One region of the Blautia massiliensis (ex Liu et al. 2021) genome, then DNA from elsewhere that is predicted to be linked to it. Evidence: riboswitches for the same ligand, from Rfam matches in the RefSeq annotation. Region 1 holds a riboswitch; the other holds the start of a gene.

Evidence for each region. Region 1 has a riboswitch for FMN ahead of ribD (bifunctional diaminohydroxyphosphoribosylaminopyrimidine deaminase/5-amino-6-(5-phosphoribosylamino)uracil reductase RibD). Riboswitches for the same ligand answer to the same signal wherever they lie in the genome.
Region 2: it holds a riboswitch for FMN, as region 1 does, so the genes downstream of both, ACTNDQ_RS09325 (ECF transporter S component) here and ribD (bifunctional diaminohydroxyphosphoribosylaminopyrimidine deaminase/5-amino-6-(5-phosphoribosylamino)uracil reductase RibD) in region 1, are expected to answer to the same signal.

The regions. Positions count from the first base shown of each region.
Region 1 covers NZ_JBQHWA010000012.1:83,797-95,310, reverse strand. Annotated here, with positions in the region: gene ACTNDQ_RS06845 (DUF6449 domain-containing protein) at 1-1,148, shown strand, start outside; gene ACTNDQ_RS06840 (pseudouridine synthase) at 1,148-1,915, shown strand; gene rpsB (30S ribosomal protein S2) at 2,095-2,838, shown strand; gene tsf (translation elongation factor Ts) at 2,875-3,813, shown strand; gene ACTNDQ_RS06825 (macro domain-containing protein) at 4,315-5,382, shown strand; gene ACTNDQ_RS06820 (hypothetical protein) at 5,396-5,542, shown strand; gene ACTNDQ_RS06815 (ADP-ribosylglycohydrolase family protein) at 5,838-7,166, shown strand; gene ACTNDQ_RS06810 (zinc ribbon domain-containing protein) at 7,617-8,384, shown strand; FMN riboswitch at 8,504-8,618, shown strand; gene ribD (bifunctional diaminohydroxyphosphoribosylaminopyrimidine deaminase/5-amino-6-(5-phosphoribosylamino)uracil reductase RibD) at 8,894-10,021, shown strand; gene ribE (riboflavin synthase) at 10,003-10,656, shown strand; gene ACTNDQ_RS06795 (bifunctional 3,4-dihydroxy-2-butanone-4-phosphate synthase/GTP cyclohydrolase II) at 10,675-11,514, shown strand, end outside.
Region 2 covers NZ_JBQHWA010000019.1:49,712-61,225, reverse strand. Annotated here, with positions in the region: gene panD (aspartate 1-decarboxylase) at 29-421, shown strand; gene panC (pantoate--beta-alanine ligase) at 523-1,362, shown strand; gene ACTNDQ_RS09340 (bile acid:sodium symporter family protein) at 1,366-2,367, shown strand; gene thiC (phosphomethylpyrimidine synthase ThiC) at 2,842-4,146, shown strand; gene ACTNDQ_RS09330 (leucine-rich repeat protein) at 4,441-7,608, shown strand; FMN riboswitch at 7,719-7,836, shown strand; gene ACTNDQ_RS09325 (ECF transporter S component) at 7,966-8,601, shown strand; gene ACTNDQ_RS09320 (MATE family efflux transporter) at 8,729-10,117, opposite strand; gene ACTNDQ_RS09315 (NUDIX hydrolase) at 10,301-10,912, shown strand; gene ACTNDQ_RS09310 (hypothetical protein) at 11,013-11,514, opposite strand, start outside.

The DNA.
Region 1 (11,514 bases):
AGCTTATGATCTTTGGAGGTGTTGTGGCAATCTGTGCGCTGACCATGAAAATGGATCTTCTGGGATATGACAGTTATTTTCCGGCTTATGACAATCTTCAGGGAGTTGTGATAAATGTAAGCAATCTTTCATATACAGAGCAGCTTTGCAATGTGGAAAAAAAAGAAAACGGAATCTATAAGATCCGGTATACTGCCACCTCAGACAATAGTTCCGGTCTGCTGGATCAGCCGGTGATGAAAAGTAAAGCATTATATAACAGTCTGAAGGATATCAGGCTTCAGAATGAAAAAGGAAAAAAATCAGGAAGGCGCATGTATGTGCGCTACATAAACAAACAGGGATTCAGTGTATGCAGAAGCTATAATGTATCCTCTGCACAGGCACAGAATCTTATGGAAGCCCTGTATGATGAGCAGATATGGAAAGAAAACAGATATTCATTTTTCCAGCTGGACAAACAGTATCTGAAAGAGGTCACCGGTATTTTCTGTGACGGAGATATTCAAACCTTATTTGAGAAAAATGCAGAGAAGCGTCAGGCGCTGGCAGAGGCGCTGAGAAAGGACATTCTGGAAAACGGCGGTCAGACAGTAAAAGACCAGCCATGTGCAATGCTGATGTTCGATTATGCGGGAATTCCGTCAGAAGGATACATGGATGAATGGGGAATGAATGTACCGGCTGTTCAGGAAGGAGAGAGTGTGTCTACCTCCGTTCTGGTGTATCCGGCATATAAGAGAACACTTGCAATTTTGGAAGAAACAGGATATCCTCTTTCTATGGATAAGCTGTCTGTTGAGTATATTGATGTTTATTACTTCAGCTCCGAAGCTGCCGGCGAAGATGATGAAGCTTTTTCCGACGCTGAGCCCATTTCGGATCTTGAAGAAACAGATAACGGTTATAAAGTCCGTTACGATAAAAAGGAACAGCTGGAAGCTCTGAAAAAATGTATCCGTCCATCACAGCTGGTAAACGGATGGACTATCTGGAATGCAGATGCCACAATGGAAGTGGTTCTGGAAGGACAGGAGAGCACCGGCGGGGATTCCGGACTTTATATGACATTTGCCGGTGAGATCCCGGATTTTATCAGAGCAGATGCAAAGGCAGCCCATGTAACAGAATGGGAGGTAAATGATTAATGGAAAAACCAGTCCGGTTAGATAAATTTCTGGCAGATGCCGGCGCAGGTACAAGAAGCGAGGTAAAAAAATACATACAGAAGGGTCAGGTGCAGGTTAACGGGAAATCTGTGAAGAAACCGGAGCTGAAAGTAACAGAAGAAGATCAGGTGGTTATGAACGGGCAGGAGATCCATGCTGCACCGGAATATGTATATTATCTTTTTAACAAGCCGGCAGGCTGTGTCAGCGCAACGGAGGACTCCAGACATAAAACGGTTCTCGACTACATTGAAGAGAAAGACAGAAGAAAGGGTCTTTTTCCGGTGGGACGCCTGGATAAAGATACAGAAGGCTTTCTTCTGATCACAGATGACGGTCCTCTGGCACACGAGCTTCTTTCTCCGAAAAAGCATGTGGATAAGACCTACTATGCAAAAGTATCCGGGAAAGTGACAGAAGAAGATGTCGTGAAGCTGGCAGAAGGCGTGGATATCGGGGAAAAAGATCTCACACGACCGGCAAGGCTGGAGATCCTTTCTACCTGGGAGTCCGGTACAGAATCTGCAGAAGCCGGTAAGAACTGGGAATCTGAGATCCGACTTACCATCCACGAGGGAAAATTCCATCAGGTAAAACGGATGATGGAGGCACTGGGAAAAAAAGTAACTTATTTGGAAAGACTATCCATGGGGCCGCTGGAGCTTCCTTCAGATCTTCCGACAGGAAAATATCGTTCACTCACCGAAAAAGAGCTGGAGCTTCTGAAGTCTGCCGGAAACCGCTGAAAAACAGAAAAAAATTGGAAAAATCCCCTTTACATAAGGGGATTTTCTATGCTATAATTCAGAAGTTGCAAAAATAAGCACGCACGGCGATTCTATAAGGATGGTGCCCTACGGTGTGAGGATGGGTCCAGAGAGAAGGCGACCTGTGCGGAAGAATTTAACCAAAAAGGAGAAAAGACATGAGCGTTATTTCAATGAAGCAGCTTTTAGAGGCAGGTGTTCATTTCGGACATCAGACAAGAAGATGGAACCCTAAAATGGCTCCGTACATCTACACAGAGAGAAATGGTATCTATATCATCGATCTTCAGCAGTCTGTAGGAATGGTTGACGATGCTTACAATGCAGTAGCAGATATCGTTGCCAACGGTGGACACATCCTTTTCGTAGGAACTAAGAAACAGGCTCAGGATGCTATCCGTACAGAGGCAGAGCGTTGTGGAGAGTTCTTCGTAAATGAGAGATGGCTTGGTGGTATGCTTACAAACTTCAAGACAATCCAGAGCCGTATCGCAAGACTGAAAGAGATCGAGACAATGGAAGCTGACGGAACATTCGACGTACTTCCTAAGAAAGAAGTTATCGAGCTTCGCAAAGAGCTTGTTAAGCTTCAGAAGAACCTTGGCGGAATCAAAGAGATGAAGAGAATCCCGGATGCTATCTTTATCGTAGATCCTAAAAAAGAGAGAATCTGCGTACAGGAGGCTCATACACTTGGAATCCCGCTTATCGGTATCTGCGATACTAACTGTGATCCGGAAGAGCTTGACTATGTGATCCCGGGAAATGACGATGCTATCCGTGCAGTAAAACTCATCGTTTCCAAGATGGCTGACGCTGTTATCGAGGCTAAGCAGGGAACTGCTGAGGCAGATGGCGAGATCGAGGCTGAGTCTGAGGAGTTTGCAGCTACAGAGGAATAATTCGTATAAACAGAATATTTCAGGAGGAAACGAACAATGGCTATTACAGCAGCACAGGTAAAAGAGTTAAGAGAGATGACCGGCGCCGGAATGATGGATTGTAAGAAAGCTCTTACATCTACAGATGGTGATATGGATAAAGCAGTTGAGTTCCTGCGTGAGAAGGGTCTTGCTACAGCACAGAAGAAAGCAAGCCGTATCGCAGCAGAGGGTCTTTGCAAAACTCTGGTAACAGAGGATGGAAAGAAAGCAGTCGTTGTTGAGGTTAATGCTGAGACAGACTTCGTTGCAAAGAATGAGAAATTCCAGAGCTATGTTGCAGATGTTGCAGCACAGGCACTTAACACAACAGCAGCTGATATCGATGCTTTCCTTGCTGAGGCATGGGCACTTGATACAACTAAGACTGTAAAAGAGGCTCTTGCAGCTCAGATCGCAGTAATCGGCGAGAACATGAACATCCGTAGATTTGCTCAGGTTGAGGAGCAGAACGGATTCATCGCTTCCTACACTCATATGGGTGGAAAGATCGGCGTTCTTGTAGACGTTGAGACAGATGTTGTTAACGATGCTGTTAAAGAGATGGCTAAGAACGTAGCTATGCAGATCGCAGCTCTGAAACCGCAGTACACAAGCGACAAGGAAGTAAGCGCTGACTACATCGAGCATGAGAAAGAGATTCTTATGGCTCAGATCCAGAACGATCCGAAGGAGTCCCAGAAACCGGCTAAGGTTATCGAGGGAATGATCACAGGACGTATCAAGAAAGAGCTTAAAGAAATCTGCCTTCTTGACCAGACATACGTAAAAGCAGAGGACGGAAAACAGTCCGTTGCTAAATACGTAGAGCAGGTAGCAAAAGAGAACGGCGCTAAGATCCAGATCAAAGGCTTCGTTCGCTACGAGACAGGCGATGGTCTTGAGAAAAAAGAAGAGAACTTCGCTGAGGAAGTTGCAAAGCAGATGGGTAAATAATCTGATATCTGCAGATCTTTAATAAGATCCATAAAACCCTTGAAAATCCAGTATTTTCAAGGGTTTTTCTTATATTATCCACTTCATATATTGCATTATAAATTTATGTAACTTTTTGGGCGGATTTTCGTAAAATGTTCATCAGTGTTTTCGTAAAACTGCTATACGAATTCATTAACGCAAACTTCGCATGATTTTTAAGAAAAATGTGGCGGTTTCGATTTGTTATACAGAGAAAAAAGATAAACAGATAGTTAAGCTGATGCGGATTGAAAATATCGAATCAATAGAAGAACAGTAAGTTGTATTTCAGGAATGAAGAAAACCCCTGCAAAGATTTCGCAATGTCAGAATAAGAAAATAATAATTGCCACAGTTGGATTAGCAGACCCGGCAGATATGGAGAATGTAGATTATATGCATGAGATGTATCCGAATTCAACAGATAAGCAGATAAGGAAGATATTAACGCAATGCAGGCATGGATAAGGAGGTGTTACAATGCCATTTAAGATTGTCCGCAACGATATAACAAAGGTCAAAGCAGATGTGATTGTAAATACTGCAAATCCGAATCCGATATGTGCAAGCGGTACAGATTTAGCCATATATAAGGCGGCAGGAAAAGAACAGCTTCTTGCCGAAAGAGCAAGTATCGGCAAAATTGCAAGAGGTAATATTGCTGTTACTGGTGCATATAACTTAAAGGCAAAATATATTATTCATACAGTAGGACCGGTATGGACAGATGGAAAGCATCGTGAATTAGAAATCCTTGAGAATTGCTATCGAAAGTCATTACAGAAAGCATTGGAACTTGAGTGCGAAAGTATAGCATTTCCCCTGATTTCGACAGGAGTATATGGATTTCCGAAGGACAAGGCATTACAGATCGCTGTGTCAGCATTCAGCCGGTTTCTTACCGAAAATGAAATGGAAATCATACTGGTAGTGTTTGATAAAAGGTCTTTTCAGCTGTCCGGTCAGATTGTTGGGGATATTGATTCTTATATAGATGCAAATTATGTCAGAGAAATCCATAGAAAAGAGTATCCGATAAGGAGCAGAAGATGTATTCGTATAAAAGAATTGGCAGAAGAAGATTTCAATGAAGAAATGCTTCAAAGAGAAGAAGACAACTATCCATTTGAGGAAATGACAGATACTGGCATGACAGAATTGCTCATGCCGTTAGAAAATATTTCATTGGAAGAGCAGCTGGCAAACATAGGAGTTTCCTTTCATGATAAATTATTTGAACTGATTTACGAAGCACATCTTGATAATAAAGATGTGTGGAAACGGGCAAATCTTGACAGGAAACATTTTTCAAAGATCCAGTGTGACCAGAATTATCATCCGAAGAAGAAGACTGTAATGGCACTTTGCATTGCACTGCAGCTTGATCTGGAACAGTCAAGAGATTTACTTGCCAGAGCAGACTGGGCATTTAGTCCAAGCAGTAAGGTGGATCTGATTGTACAGAAGGCAATAATAGATAAGCAGTATGATATTATACAGTTGAATGTAACTTTGTTTAAATATACGAATGAAATTCTTGGAGTATAGGAGCAAGATGCATATGTGGAATGACATATATAAGCCTGATTCAATTGGCAGTGAGGGCGGCACGATTATTGCAGATGAGGAATATAAAGAATCGTGCAGGATAACATTGGAAAGATGTAAAAGGTATGATGCAATTACATGTGGTTATATGGAAGTATGATGCATACAGCTTTTTGTGATAAAAGGCATAGTCAGGAAGTCTTTGATAACATGAAAAAAGATCTACAGGAATTTATTGATAAGGGTACAACTGCTGAGGAAGAAGACATTTTCTATGAAGAGTTTACAAGTAAATATTGATTAGCATATGTTACGTCGGTACTTATAGCATCGGCGTTTGTTTTGTCTTAAAAAGTGTCGCCCGGACAGCGACCATATAAAGATGCTTCTTAACTATACTCATATTGTAACAAAGAAAAAGAGTTGCCGGAGTAATCCGGGGATTGGAGGCATATATGTACGGAGCAATTTTAGGAGATATTATAGGAAGTCCATTTGAGTTTGATAGAGGAGATAAAACAAAGGAATTTGATTTGTTTACTAAAGGCTGTGACTTTACAGATGATTCTGTTATGACAATAGCGGTTGGAGAAGCTCTTCTTGCAGTTGGACCGGAAGCTACAGTACGGGAAATTGAAGAGGCGGTAGTAACTAACATGCAGGATTGGGGGAAAAGATATCCATATGCAGGTTATGGTGGAAGATTCAGGTATTGGCTTAGAGAAAGAAATCCTAAGCCATACGGAAGTTATGGGAATGGTTCAGCTATGAGAGTATCAGCCGCAGGATGGCTTTATGATTCGCTGGAAAGAACAAGAGAGGTAGCAAGAGCGACAGCAAATGTGACACATAATCATCCGGAAGGCATTAAGGGTGCAGAGGCAACCGCCAGTGCAATATACATGGCTAGGAATGAATCTTCAAAAGAAGAAATTAAAGAATACATCGAGAGGGAGTTTCATTACAATCTTGATAGAACACTTGATGAGATCAGACCAGGATATCATATGGATGAGACTTGTCAGAGAACAGTACCGGAGGCAATTATTGCATTTCTGGAATCCAAAGATTTTGAGGATGCCATACGGAATGCAGTATCACTTGGTGGAGATACTGATACGCTTGGTGCTATTACAGGTAGTATTGCAGAAGCATTTTATGGAATTCCGGCTGTATTGATTGCAGAGTGTAGAAGCCGGCTTGATGAAGGCTTGATGACGGATCTTCTTGATGAGTTTGATCATGCTCTTGGCAGAGATAGAAATGTCGATTCAGATGATAAGAATGGGACACAGGCAAATCAAATGATTGAAGCTGCAATAGATCAGTATTATGTTCAGCAGGATGCAAATGGAATGTTGTTGTTTATGGAAGCTATGGTGACAAGAATGCAGCAGGCAGGAGAATTTGTGGTGCCTTATATTACTGTGGATTCTTTCATATCCGAAGAGCAGATTAACAAAGTAAAGGTGGGTGACACAATTTCGCTTGATCATGATGTAAAACTTAAAATGGAAACTGTGAAAGATGCTGGTGGAAAAGAATGGATTGGAGTATTTACATCTTCTGAGGAAATGCATAAGGGCTCAGCAGGAAATGTTCAGATGAATCAGCCTATTTTATCAATCCTTAAACTGGCATTGGAATGGGAAAAGATTAATGGAATTGTGATTAATCCATTTGGTAAGTATATTCAGATGACAAAGAAGATGATAGAGCTTTTAATCAGCGGATATGAATATTATGAGAATGAAAGGAAGAGCAAAGATGGTGAGAACAATTAAAGTTACAGGAAAAGGGAGAATAGAGTTTGAAGCTGATAATAAAAGATTACAGTTACTGTAGTCTGGACAATAGCTTAGGTCTGAGAAAATCGAATGCGACAGCTATATTTTCATCATTTACACATGAACCGGAAGAAGTGAAGTTCTAAGGACAACAAAAATGGTGAAAAGTAAGAAAGCAAAAATATATAAAAAGATAGATGGTCAGCTTTAAGATTGTGCTGATGATTATTGCGATAAGTGTGTTTGATGTTGGATTTATGTTGCAATATGGGGAGACAGGAAGATAGATAGGATATTTAAAAGGTCCTCACTGTAAGACAAGAACCTGGTGCAAGAAAGTCATGACCAAAGAGTGATAATCAAATCATATAGACAGGGTATGGCAACAGCAGGTTGCTTTTCAAAATATGGATTTATCTATATGATGTGGTTATGGAGGTGACGACTATGGAAACAAAAAATATTATTTTGAAACTTCGTACTGAAAGAGGAATGTCACAAGACGAGCTGGCAGATAAAATCATGGTTACAAGGCAGGCAGTATCCCGTTGGGAAAATGGAGATACCGTTCCAAACACGGATACACTTAAGCTCTTATCGAAAGAATTTGATGTATCGATCAATACGCTTTTGGGAGAACCCAGAAAGCTGATCTGCCAGTGCTGCGGGATGCCAATTGATGATGATTCCATATTGGGACGTGATAAGGATGGCACATTAAATGAGGAGTATTGTAAGTGGTGCTATGCAGATGGAACATACACATATAATGATATGGATGAATTGATTGATGTGTGTGTTAAGAATATGGTAAATGAAAACTTTACCGAAGAACAGGCACGTTCTTATCTGAAAGAAATGCTTCCAAAGTTAGATTACTGGAAAAGGTATGAGGAACTTAGTGACAATGGGCAGTTTGAAGAGTTTAAAATGCAATTGATAAATGAAATAAATGATTTACATATAGATGGACTTCCAAGGGTAGACAGACTGAATGCACTTGTAGGTAAATATGTAAATCTGGAATATGCACTGCCAAATGGACAAAAAGTGAAATTTCTGGATGACCAGAAAACTTATTTGGGAAATCAAATGGAATCTGAATTCGGAGGGGACAGATACTTCGGTATTCTGGCAAATATGGATTTTATTATGATATGTACATATGAGAAAGACGGTGAAAATCCTGAATTGGTTATATACAAAAAAAGATGAGTATAGTATGCGGATTAGTGATTAGTTTCGTTACCGTTCACTGATAATATTCCGCATGGAATGAGTAAAATAAAAATTCCGCTTTACAAATAACAGATAAAGTATTAAAATAAACAAAAAGATATCTTCAGGGCAGGGTGTGATTCCCTACCGGCGGTAGAGCCCGCGAGCCGAAAGGCATGATCCGGTGAGATTCCGGGGCCGACAGTATAGTCTGGATGGAAGAAGATGATAGTACAGTTGATTTTTGTATGAATGAATGTAGTATCAGAGCTCTGAGATGGTGATCCATTTCAGAGCTTTTTATGTAGGAAATAATCAGACATTCATTTATTGATCATATGTAACAGATCAATTCCACCCTGCAGATATTTCTGCAGGTTTTTTTTGTATTTGGCACATCGTTTTCGAAATAAATATACCACTCACTTGTCTGTGAATCCGATTGCACAGGTCTAAAAGACTCGGCGTACCAGGCAAAGAACAGGAATAAGAAAGAAGGAATAAAAATGACGGATCAGGAATATATGCTTCGGGCGATTCAGCTGGCCAAAAAAGGAGAAGGCTGGACGAATCCCAATCCGATGGTAGGGGCAGTGATCGTAAAAGACGGAAGGATCATCGGGGAAGGCTATCATAAAAAGTATGGAGAACTTCACGCAGAACGTAATGCTATTGCTTCTCTTACAGAACCAGCAGAAGGTGCGGTGATTTATGTTACGCTGGAGCCTTGCTGTCATCATGGAAAAACACCTCCATGTACGGAAGCGATCATTGAACAGAAGATCAGAAAAGTGGTGATCGGTTCCCGGGATCCGAATCCGAAAGTGGCAGGAAAAGGTGTACAGATGTTAAGAGAAGCCGGTGTAACAGTAGTTGAAGATTTTATGAGAGAAGAATGTGATCAGCTGAATCCGGTGTTTTTCCATTATATTACTACGAAAACCCCATACGTGGTGATGAAGTATGCCATGACACTGGATGGGAAGATCGCAACGAAGACAGGAGCATCAAAATGGATCACCGGAGAAGCGGCAAGAAAAGAAGTACAGCATATGCGGCATCAGTACATGGGGATTATGGCAGGTATTGGAACTGTGCTTGCAGATGATCCGATGTTAAACGTCCGGGTAGAAGGCTGGAAAAGTCCTGTCAGGATTGTGTGCGACAGTAAGCTCAGGATCCCGCCGGACAGTCAGATCGTAAAAAGTGCGGAAAAGTACCGGACGATCGTGGCTTATGCAGATCAGAAAAATACAGAAGAAAAAATAAAAATATTACATACCATGGGAGTTGAGACCATTTACTGTCCGGATGAAAAGGATCAGATAGACCTTAAGAAGCTGATGACAGATCTTGGAAACAGGGGTATTGACAGCATCCTCCTGGAGGGAGGCGGTACGTTAAATGACAGTGCCCTGCGAGCCGGAATTGTAAAGGAAGTACAGGCTTTTGTGGCACCAAAGCTGTTTGGTGGTGTGGCCGGGAAGACACCGGTAGAAGGTATCGGAGTTGAATTCCCGTCTGAAGCAGTAGAACTGAAATATACAGATATCTGCCAGATCGGTGAGGACATCCGGATAAGATGTCAGGTGTGTGAGAAAAAACAGGAGGAATCATGTTTACAGGAATCGTAGAAGAGAAAGGAAAAGTCCGTTATATACAGCTGACAGGAGAATCAGGGATCCTGGCAGTGAAAGCCCGGAAAGTCCTGAAAGGGACAAGGATCGGTGACAGTATTGCTGTGAATGGTGTGTGTCTGACAGTTACGTCGATTCAGCCGGACGGATTTACTGCCGATGTGATGGCAGAGACGATCAGAAGAAGCAGTCTTGGCAGCTGTAAAGCCGGAAGCCAGGTAAACCTGGAACGTGCAATGGCTGCAGATGGCAGGTTCGGGGGACACATAGTAAGCGGTCATATTGATGGAACTGGAGTGATACGTTCCATGCTCCGGGAAGAAAATGCCATCTGGGTATCGATTGAGACATCGCCACAGATCTTGCATCTGATCGTGGAAAAAGGATCCGTTTGTATTGATGGGATCAGCCTGACAGTTGCAAGGGTTGATGAAACTGGTTTTCAGGTGTCGGTCATTCCACATACAGGAGAAGAAACCACCCTTTTGGAAAAGGTGCCGGGGGATCTGGTTAATCTGGAAAATGATGTGATTGGAAAATATGTAGAAAAACTGCTTGGCATCAGAAAAAACGAAGAAGAGAAAAAAGAATCCGGAATTACGATGGAGTTTCTTGAAGAATTCGGGTTTTAGAACAGGAGGATATACACTATGTCACAAAATTATCAGTACAACACAATTGAAGAGGCACTTAGGGATCTTAAGAAAGGAAAAATAATTCTGGTCACAGATGATCCGGACAGAGAAAATGAGGGAGATCTGATATGTGCGGCAGAGTTTGCAACCCGGGAAAATATTAATTTCATGGCGACTTATGCAAAGGGTCTTATCTGTACACCGATGAGTGCAGAAATTGCGGCGAGATTGAACTTTCCGCCGATGGTTGCTGAGAACACGGACAATCACAGTACAGCATTTACCGTGGCAGTGGACCACGCAGATACAACCACCGGTATCTCTGCGGCAGAACGCTCCTATACCATTACGAAGTGTGTGGATGATCAGTCAAAACCGGAGGATTTCAGAAGACCGGGACATGTATTTCCGCTTATTTCCAGAAAAGGCGGGGTTCTGGTACGAAATGGCCATACGGAGGCAACAACAGATCTTATGAGACTTGCCGGACTGAAAGAATGCGGTGTGTGCTGTGAAGTTATGAAAGAAGATGGCACTATGATGCGTACATCACAGCTATGGGAAATGGCAAAAGAGCATAACCTTACATTTATTACGATTCGTGATCTGCAGGATTATATAAGAATACATGAAAAGCATGTAAAGGAGGAAGCAGCTGCAAACCTCCCAACGCAGTACGGTGATTTTAAAATGTATGGCTATATCAATGACATTACAGGAGAGCATCATCTGGCACTGGTAAAAGGTGATCTAGGAGATGGTGAGGATGTGCTTTGCCGTGTACATTCGGAGTGCCTGACAGGCGATGCATTCGGATCGCTCAGATGTGACTGCGGACTGCAGCTGCAGACAGCG
Region 2 (11,514 bases), on a different contig from region 1:
ATTCCCTGCAGGAAAGGACTTATATAAGATGACAATAGAGATGTTAAAAGGAAAGATCCACAGAGCAACCGTTGTCCAGGCGGAACTGGATTATGTAGGAAGTATCACTGTGGATGAGGAACTGCTGGAAGCTGCCGGGATACTGGAATATGAGAAGGTTCAGATCGTAGATGTGAACAACGGCAGCCGTTTCGAGACATACACCATTTGCGGAGAACGCGGAAGCGGTATGATCTGCCTGAACGGAGCAGCAGCAAGATGTGTAAGCACCGGTGACAAGATCATCATCATGGCTTACGCACAGTACGAGCAGGAAGAAGCCCGTACTCACAAGCCTGCAGTTGTATTTGTAGATGAAGAGAACAGGATCAGCAGAGTGACCAATTATGAGAAACACGGACTGCTGAAGGATATGGCCTGACGCAGATCAGGAAGATAATAAGACGAAGGTGAATTCAGAAAAGAGACTATCTCGAATCTATAAAGAAAACCGGTTTCAGAACCGGAAAAGAGGAGAGCATAATGCAGGTAACAAAAACAGTAGAAGAAACAAGAAAACAGATCAAAGCGTGGAAAAAAGAAGGAAAAACAGTAGGCCTTGTGCCAACCATGGGATTTCTCCATGAGGGACACGCAAGCCTGATCAAAAAATGCAGAGAGCAGAATGATATCGTAGTGGTATCCGATTTCGTCAATCCTACACAGTTCGGTCCTACCGAGGACCTGGAAGCCTATCCGAGAGACTTTGAGCGTGACAGCAAACTCTGCGAAAGCCTGGGAGCAGACCTGATCTTCTGCCCGGAGCCTTCCGAGATGTATCATGATCCCCACGCATTTGTAAGTATAGATACTCTGTCAGAGACACTTTGCGGAAAAACACGTCCGATCCATTTTAAAGGTGTGTGTACCGTTGTGACCAAGCTGTTCCACATTGTGGCACCGGACAGAGCATATTTCGGACAGAAAGACGCACAGCAGCTGGCCATCATCCGCAAGATGGTGCGTGATCTGAACTTCGATATTGAGATCGTAGGCTGTCCGATCATCCGTGAGGAGGACGGACTTGCAAAATCCTCCAGAAATACATACTTAAGCCCTGAAGAGAGAAAAGCAGCTCTTTGCCTGTCAAAGGCAGTAAAAGCCGGACAGGAAGCCATTCACGCAGGAATCCCGGCAGAAGAGCTTCTCGGAAAAATGCGAGCAGTGATCGAAGCAGAGCCTCTGGCAAAGATTGATTATGTATCCATGGTAGATGCACTTACCATGCAGCCGGTGGAAAAAGCTGACCGCAGCGTTCTTGTAGCAATGGCTGTTTACATCGGAAAAACAAGACTGATCGACAACTTCAGCTACGAGGTATAATGTATGGGAAAAGTTTTAAAGAAAATCGGAATTATCAGCAGCCTTGCATCCAGATATATCGGGATCATTATCATCGCTTTTTCCTGCCTGGCTTTTTTCTGGCGTGACGGATTTTACTGGATGACGAACTATACGTCTGTATTTCTGGGAGTGATCATGTTTGGTATGGGCCTGACCATAAAGCTGGATGACTTCCGGGCAATTTTTTCCAGACCCAAAGAAGTGGTGATCGGTGCAGTGGCTCAGTATACCATTATGCCTGTGATCGCCTGGCTTCTGTGTAAAGTGATGAACCTTCCGGCAGATCTGGCACTGGGAGTGATCCTGGTGGGATGCTGTCCGGGCGGAACAGCCAGCAATGTGATCACCTATATCGCAGGAGGTGATGTGGCGCTTTCTGTGGGAATGACTATAGTTTCCACACTGGCAGCACCGTTGATGACACCGTTTCTTGTATATGTTCTGGCAGGAGCCTGGGTGGAAGTATCCTTCTGGGCCATGGTGCTTTCTGTGGTAAAGGTAATTCTGATCCCGGTTCTCCTGGGAGTTTTTCTTCGGAGCCTTGCGGGAGAGCATGTGGATAAGGTATCCGATGTTATGCCGCTGGTGTCGGTTGTAGCTATTGTTATGATCATCGGAGGAATTGTGGCTGTAAATGCAGAGAAGATCGTAAGCTGTGGAGTTCTGGTGCTTGGAGTAGTGGCGATCCACAATTTCTGTGGTATGATGCTGGGATTTCTGGCTGCAAAAATCTTCCATGTGGAGTATTCCAGAACAACAGCTATAGCTATAGAGGTAGGCATGCAGAACAGTGGCCTTGCTGTCTCACTGGCGGCAGCTAATTTTGCAGCCAATCCGCTTGCAACACTTCCGGGCGCGATCTTCAGTGTATGGCACAATATTGCGGGTTCCATTTTTGCGGGGATCCGCCGTGCAGGTGCAGAAAACCTTGCAGAGCTTGACCGGATCATGGAAATCGACTGCTGTAATTGCGAAAAGCAATAAGCAGTGAATGCGGATTGCGGATATCCTCCTGACGGGGAACAGCAAAGCTGTGGAAGAATGTCTGTAAAGAAAGATCCGGGGGAGTTTGAGAGATAAAATGGCAGATTCTGTCGAAAGAAAAAGTCATAAAATGCAGAATTGTGGTTTACAAATTTTAGCCGGTATACTATAATAACCACATGGACGAACAAACGTCCCCAACATATGAAAACCGGGGGGCCCGCTGAAGCGAGCTGAGAGTAGACTGTAAATGTCTTGACCCATAACCTGATTTGGATAATGCCAACGTAGGGACATATGCACGAAGGATTCTTAAAGACACAGAAGATCAGAAGTACAGAAGAAATCAGAAGTACAGAAGATTTTCATTAAGTACGTAAGATTAAGAGCCGGTTGCCGTGATGCGTATGCGTTGCAGCAGCCGGTTTTTTGTTGTATAAATACAAAGAATTTATGGAAGGAGATTTTTTTTACATGAGAAATTACAGTACACAGATGGAGGCAGCCCGTAAAGGCATCATCACACCTGAGCTTGAGATCGTAGCTAAGAAGGAACGCATGACAACAGAGGAACTGCTTCCGCTGGTAGCCTCCGGTAAGGTGGCGATCTGTGCAAATAAAAATCACAAATGTATCGATCCGGAGGGCGTAGGCTCCATGCTCCGCACCAAGATCAATGTAAACCTTGGTGTATCCAGAGACTGCAAGGACTACGATGTAGAGATGCAGAAAGTAATGGAAGCTGTAAACATGGGCGCCCATGCTATCATGGATCTTTCTTCCCACGGAAATACCATTCCGTTCCGACGCAAGCTGACATCCGAGTGTCCGGCAATGATCGGAACCGTTCCGGTTTATGATTCCGTTATCCACTATCAGAGAGATCTTGATACGCTGACAGCTAAAGATTTTATCGATGTAGTCAGACTCCATGCACAGGATGGTGTTGACTTTGTAACTCTTCACTGTGGAATCACAAGAAAGACCATCGATCAGATCCGTAATCACAAGAGAAAAATGAATATCGTTTCCAGAGGAGGATCTCTTGTATTTGCATGGATGTGCATGACCGGTGAGGAGAATCCGTTCTATGAATACTACGACGAGATTCTGGATATCTGCCGCGAGTATGATGTGACCATCTCTCTTGGTGATGCCTGCCGTCCTGGATGTCTGGCTGATGCAACAGATGTATGCCAGATCGAGGAGCTTGTACGTCTTGGCGAGCTGACCAAACGTGCATGGGAAAAGGACGTTCAGGTTATGGTTGAGGGACCGGGACATGTGCCGCTTGATCAGGTTGAGGCAAATATGAAAGTACAGCAGTCCATTTGCCAGGGTGCACCGTTCTATGTATTAGGACCTATCGTAACTGACGTTGCACCGGGATATGACCACATTACATCCGCGATCGGCGGAGCAGTAGCTGCTATGTCCGGAGCAGCATTCCTCTGCTATGTAACACCGGCCGAGCATCTTGCACTTCCGAATCTTGAGGACGTAAAACAGGGAATCATGGCATCTAAGATCGCAGCTCATGCAGCAGACATTGCCAAAGGTGTCCGCGGTGCCCGTGAGATCGATGACAAGATGGCAGATGCCAGAAGAAAGCTTGACTGGGAGGCACAGTGGGAATGCGCCATGGATCCGGAAACAGCAAAACGTATCTGGAACGAGCGCAAACCGGAGCATGATGATACCTGCTCCATGTGCGGTAAATTCTGCGCAGTACGAAGCATGAACAAGGCACTTGCAGGAGAGCATATCGATATTCTGTAAGAATACAGAATGTATATGAGCATGCAGCATCACAGTAGAACGTGGTGTTGGCAGTATCCAGCCAGAAAACTGGTTGATCGAATGCGGATATGGAAAGAACAGTAATGCTGAAATTGTGGAAAGTCTGATGTTCCGATAATAAAACATAAACCGCTGTGATCTAAAATGAAGATCACAGCGGTTTTTTGCAGAGTTGGGGACATTATTGCAGCTTGCGAAAAGACAGGGCCGCGTTATAATAAAAATAGAACTTACATATAAACGGTTTACATAAAAAGGAAGGAAAGGTACGAAATGAAATTTCCGAAAAAATTGATAGCATTTGGTCTGTCATTATGTATGTCTGTTGTTCCATGTGGACCGGTGGCGGCCGAAGATTTTACAGATGCACAGACGGATATGACAGACGCCATTGATACTTTTACAGATGACGGGAATTCTGAGGAATCAGAAAATACCGTAAACACAGATCAGATCACGGAAGAAGATACTGCCGTGAGCACAGATCAGATTACAGAAGAAGAGTTTCCGGGATCAGATATCGGAACGGAAACGGATGAAGCTGAAAGCTCAGAGAGGGAGGAAATACAACAGGATTCTGAAGGAGAATCAACTCTGGAAGAACCTTCGGCGGTCATCAGAAAAGCAGAAGGAACAGAGGAGGCTGCGGCACCGGAAGAAATTTTTGGTGACGGAGAAAACCAGGAGCAGCAGGAAGATATATTCACAGATGATATTCCGGCAGCAGGCACTTCCGAAAAAGAAACAGATGTGGAGAGCACAGAAATATATCTGTATGCGATGAATGATACTTACAGCAGTGTGATCTCCATGCCGGATACCATGCAGACATCTTATCAGATCCAGACATCCGGCAAAAATCCGGTATATACGGTTGTTTCTGGTTATACTGCGAAAGTCAGCGAAACCGGTCTTGTTACTCCTAAAATGCAGTATGTAACCTATGTAGACAAAAACGGAAATGACGTAAAGGGCCAGTGGGAATACATGTTTGGAGAGACCCTGATCTCTGTACAGGATGGAAACAGTACCGTTTATTATAAATTCATACTTAAAGATTATGCGGAGTATTACGCAGAACAAAAAATGGATACATTCCTCAAAGAAAATATTACTGCGGAAATGTCCGATTATAAAAAGGTTGAGACGATCGCCAGATGGCTTGCCAACAACTTTAATTACAGTCAGTATCATTCCGGTTATACAGGCCTGATGCTGGATGGCGGCGGAGACTGCTGGGCCAATACCAGCGCAGTGAACTATATGTGCGAAAAACTGGGACTGACCGTGTATGCAAGGTATGCGGCAAATGATCCGGGGGCAGGAAGCGGTCACAGGAATTCCGTAGTCATCATTGACGGCGAAAGATATCTGGTTGACTGCGGATATACGGGAAATGCCCCCAGACATTATGAATTGTCCAAAATGGACTATGACTATTCTTATAAGATCCTGAATGATGGAACACTCAGGCTGTATCAGTATGAAGGGACAGATACAAATATCGTAGTTCCGGATACTATTGACGGAAGAAAAGTAACGGTTCTTGGAAACAGTACCTTCCAGTATTGCACCCAGGCTTCTGATATAGAGTCTGTTACTTTGCCGGATTCGCTTACAACCATCGAAAAGAATGCTTTTTACAACTGTGAGAAATTGAAATCTGTTACGATTCCCCAAAATGTGTCATCTATAGGGCTGGCTGCTTTTGTGGAGGGCTTGTCTGAGTCCAGTCTGACAGAAATTAAAGTAGATCCGGAAAATCCGTATTTTTCTGAAAAAGACGGAGTGGTATTCAGCAAGGATGGCACAAAACTGATCGTGTTTCCGTCCGGACGTTCCGGAGATTACCAGATTCCGGATGGAACTGTAAGCGTGGGAGACTATGCTTTTTATTACTGTGTAAATGTTTCTTCCATAACAGTCCCGGGAAGTGTCAGAAGCCTTGGAGAAGGTGCATTCGGAAACTGTTCGTCGCTTACGAAAGCTGTCCTGAACGAAGGCTTGGAAGAAATCGGTGAATATGCATTCCAGAGCAGTTCAGGGATCCGTGATCTTATAATTCCCGCATCTGTAAAATCAGTTGGGAAAAATGGACTTCGTCTGTCTTCCGGGTGCAGGATAAGAGTACTGAGCACAGATACTGTCTGGGCGGATGATGCGTTCAGGGATTCAGCACTGATCGCGGGAAAAAAGGATTCCACACTTCAGAAATACGCAGAGGACCGTGGCTACACGTTTGTGGAGCTGTCAGCAGACAACCGGATACCGCTTCAGAATGAATGGTTTGAACAGATCACTCCAGAATATGAATATAATGGAAAAAGCCATGAACCTGAAATAGAATCCAGTGAATCCGCACCGGAACTTGAGCAGGGCTCCGATTATGAAGTAACTTATGAAAATAACATCAATGCAGGAACTGCGACTGTAAAGATCACGGGAAAAGATATTTTCTGCGGTACAGTAGAGCGGAGTTTCAAGATTACGCCAGATGAAAATGGAATGCATGTGTGCTATTTTGCGGAAAATAATGAAACCTACCTGGAAACCACCTTTAAAGGAAAAAAAGTGGAACCGGAAGTGGTAATTGACGGACTGGTACAGGGGAAAGATTATACGGTAACCTACGTTAATAATGAAAAGCCTGGTGAAGCTCGTGCAGAGCTCACGGGAATCGGCAATTATAAAGGATCGGAAACATTATATTTTACTATTTACGGAAAACTGCCGGTTGTGGATCCAATAGCTGATCAGACATATACAGGAAAAGAACTCACACCTGCCATCGTAATCCCCGGATTGAAAGCCGGCGAAGATTATTATATGTACTACGAGGATAATCAGTATCCTGGTGTTGCAACGGTAACCATTTATGGTACCGGTTATTATAAAGGTGCCGCAACCATTCATTTCAAGATCATAAAAAAGACAGAAAAGTTTGTCAGCAATGTTAAGCTAAACAGAACCTCTTACACTTATACGGGAAAATCCATCCGGCCATCAGTAACCGTAACTGTAAATGGAAAGAAGATCGGTTCGAGTGCTTATAAGCTGTATTACAAAAATAATAAAAATTCCGGAATTGGAACTGTGCAGGTCAGAGGAATCGGAAAATACAGTCGTATCAACAAAACGCTTACCTTTAAGATCCTGCCTCCAAAAACTCTGCTGACAGGACTGAAAAAAGCAAACAGATCCTTTACTGCAAGCTGGAAAAAAAATATACAGGCAACCGGCTATCAGATCCAGTATGCAGCAGACAGCAGATTTACAAAAGAAAGAAAAACGGTCACAGTTGGAAAACAGTCTGCGACCAGATATAAGATATCAGGACTGAAAAACAAAAAGACCTATTATATCCGCATCCGGTCATATAAAAGAGTCGGAAAAAAGGTTCTTTACAGTAGCTGGAGTACGGTAAAGAAAATCCGGGTTTGATCATAAAGGAGTGGATCTTAGATTTATATAAATGGAGCAGAATGCTTCTGTGACAGAATTAAGGCTTGTAATTATAAAAAGAGCGCGTTATAATGAACTCATAAAAAAGAAAATTTCTTCGGGGCAGGGTGTGATTCCCTACCGGCGGTATAGTCCGCGACCCGCTTTGGCGGCTGATCTGGTGAAATTCCGGAACCGACAGTAAAGTCTGGATGAGAGAAGAACGCGCAGTATTTAAAGAACGTGCTCAGTGCCCCGGGAAGAAGCTCCCGGGGCTTTTTATGTGAAGAAATTTTTTCGCATAAAGATTTCTTGTGGAAATTTTCTTTGAATATTTCTGAAGAAGGAGAGAAAGTTATGAGTGAACAGATATTACAGAGAGGAAATGCCGTGGAAAGAAGCAGAACAAGAACCATCGCGCAGGTAGCCATGCTTGGTGCTGTGGCAGGAGTATTAATGAATCTTGAGTTTCCGATCCCGTTTCTTGCACCGTCTTTTTATCAGCTTGATTTTTCCGAGGTACCGGTTATGGTAGGAACCTTCGCTATGGGACCTGTGGCAGGTATCCTGATCGAGCTTGTGAAGATTCTCGTACATCTTGTGACTAAGGGAACCATGACTGCCGGTGTTGGTGATGTTGCCAATTTCCTGTTTGGATGTGCCTATGTGGTACCGGCCGGCCTGATCTACCGTTTCCGTCATAAAAAGAGCAGAGTACATGCAGTTGCAGGTATGGCAGCAGGAACAGTCCTGACAGCGATCCTTGCATGCTTTGTCAATGCCTTTGTGCTGCTTCCGGCTTACGGTAAGGCGTTTGGAATGCCAATCGAGACCTTTATCCAGATGGGAAGCGCAGTACACAGCTCCGTAAACGGACTGCTTACCTTTGCACTGCTGATCATCGTACCGTTTAATATCTTTAAATATGCACTGACATCTCTGATCGTATTTGTAATTTATAAGAAGATCCGTGTTGTACTGAAGGGTGACTGATCATAAGCAGCTGCCGGAGGATGAAGAAAAGATCAGAAATTGGTGGTTTCAGATAAATATCTGAGAATGTGAGAAATGCCATGTAATATATTGCCGATGGGCAGTAAATTACATGGCATTTTTTATGTCAGGCGTTTTGTTTTGCAGCTTTCATGACTCCAAGCTCACGTCTGGCAAAAACAACGGCCAGCACAAATGCAGAGGTATCTGCAATTGGTCCTGCGTACATGACGCCATCGATGCCGAAGAAGACCGGGAAGATGACGATCAGAGGCAGCAGGAAGAGCACCTGCCTTGTGAGGGACATGATCACACCAAACCTGGCTTTTCCAATGGAGGTAAAAAAGCAGGCGGACATAGGCTGGATCCCGTTGGCAAAGGTCATCAGCATGAAGATGCGGAGATATTTTTCTGCAAAATGAAAGTACAGGTCGCTGCCGTTTCCGAAGATGCCTACGATCTGATGCGGGAAGAACTGGAAGCAGATAAAAAATATGGTTGCGATCACAGTACATAAGGTTACGGAATAGCGGTATGTCTGGCGTACACGGCTGTATTTTTCGGCACCGTAGTTAAATCCCAAGATGGGCTGGGAGCCCTGGGAGATTCCGATGCAGATGGCCATAAATACCTGATTGACTTTGGAAATGATCCCTGCACAGGCGATTGGAATATCACTCCCGTAGGCGGAGAGTGCTCCGTAATGGCGAAGTGTATTGTTCATGACGATCTGCACTGCAGCAATGGCAACCTGATTGATACAGGATGCCATTCCCAGAGAAAAAATGGCAGACAGATTGCGTGCTTTAGGAATCAGCATGGAGTGGTCCAGGTACATTTTCCGGAGTCTGGAAAAATAAAAAATGATCAGAAGTCCGGATACGATCTGGCCGATCACGGTTGCCCAGGCTGCACCTTTGATGCCCCAGCCGAATCCAAAGATGAAAAGCGGGTCCAGGATGGTGTTGATGGCGGCACCGGCCAGGATGCAGGTCATGGAATAGGTAGGACTCCTGTCTGCTCGGATCAGATGGTTGCCGCCTGTGCTTAAAACATAAAAGGGAAGTCCAATGGCGGTGATCCCCATGTAATCAATGGCATAGGGCATGACGTCCGGTGTTCCGCCGAAAAAATGAAGCAGTGGCTTCAGGAACAGAAGGACGATGACAGAGAGTATCGTACCGGAGATTATCAGCGCGGAGAGTCCGGTTCCTGCAATGGAGCTGGCTTTTTTTTCGTTTCCTGCGCCCATTTCCAGGTTGTAATTGGAGGCGCTGCCGATTCCCAGGAGCAGTGCAGCAGCAGTAGAGATAATGGTTACGGGAAATGCGATGTTTGTGGCGGCGTTTCCAAGCATTCCTACGCCCTGTCCGATAAAGATCTGGTCAACGATATTGTACAGAGCGCTGACCAGCATGCTGATGATGGCGGGAATGGCGAATTTGGCGATCAGGATGCCTACAGGGGCGGTTCCCAGAGGGTTTTCGGCCTGGGCAGCATTGGTCTGGTTTTTCAATGTTTTTTCCTTCTTTCTTGTCTACAGTAGCTGTTTGGTAATGTGATAAGTGGATTTTTAATTTTATAGCAGAGTATTTATTATAGCACTATTGTGAAGTGAGTGTAAGTATAAAAAATTGACCTTTGGTTTTGGATGGGATAAAATGTTTTTAGAAAAAATTTTCGGGAAGGAGTTTTTCAGATGGGTAAGATCAACAGTGTGAAAAAACTTACAGATAATAAGTTCGTGAATCTTTATGGAGTGGATGCGACCAGTGTACATGATACGCCGGTTTCTTATTTTGTGGCCTCCAGGGCGAAGAGTGTGGAGGATATGAAGCTTTCTACAGGGGAGAATCATCCGGATGGGGTGATCATTTACAGTGTTTATGGAGAGAAGCGGGATAAGGTTGTGCTGATCCGTCAGTATCGGTATACGATCGGCGGGTATATTTATGAGTTTCCGGCGGGGCTTGTGGAGCCTGGGGAGGATTTCCATGAGGGTGCTGTGCGGGAGATGTTTGAGGAGACCGGGTTGAAGCTGGAGCCGATCAAGGTTGCGGAGGCTTTTGAGAAGCCTTATTTTACGACGATCGGGATGACGGATGAATCCTGTGCTACGGTTTATGGGTATGCCAGTGGTGAGGTTAGTGCGGCTGCTCAGGAAGATAGTGAAGAGATTGAAGTTGTTATTGCTGACAGAGATGAAGTGCGAAGAATTTTGAAGGAGGAGAGGGTTGCTATTATGTGTGCTTATATGTTGATGCACTTTTTGAAGGATGAGGAGCCGTTTGGGTTTCTTGGGGAGATTTAAATGAGATGAAATAACTAACGAACGCCATCGACGCTGCGCTGGCTGGCTGAGAAAAAGGGGGAATCTGTGGTTTGCGGATTCCCCCTTTGTGGTTAAAGTATTAAAGTTCTATGAGTTTTCCAAGGTCTTTGTTGTATTTGCAGTATTTGCCGTTTTCAGAGATAAATGGCTGGTAGGTGTCGGTGCGGGTGTCTTTGATGTAGACGATTCCGGTTGCGATCATTTCTACCAGGGAGAAGCGTTTGCTCAGGCTGGAGATCCAGCGGTAAGTTTTTTCGTTGCCGGAGTCTGCCATGATGAGGTTGTAGCCGCCTGGACAGGCCTCCAGTGAGAAATATACTTTCTGGGACCGGATGGAGGTGTTGAATACCTGGCCGGTGATGTAGGCGGAGAAGTTTTCTTCTACGAATTTACGGAAAGTGTAGAGGTCGTAGATTACGCCGGTGGTTTCGTCTTTGATCTTGTCGCCGCGTTCAATGCGGGCTTTCAGGAGTTTGAGGACTTCGATGGTCCAGTTGATGAAGGAGATGCTACTGTAGTCCATGCTTTCCTGAAGCTGATCGACCAGTTTTTTCGACAGGACGTTGGATTTCGATGCTTCG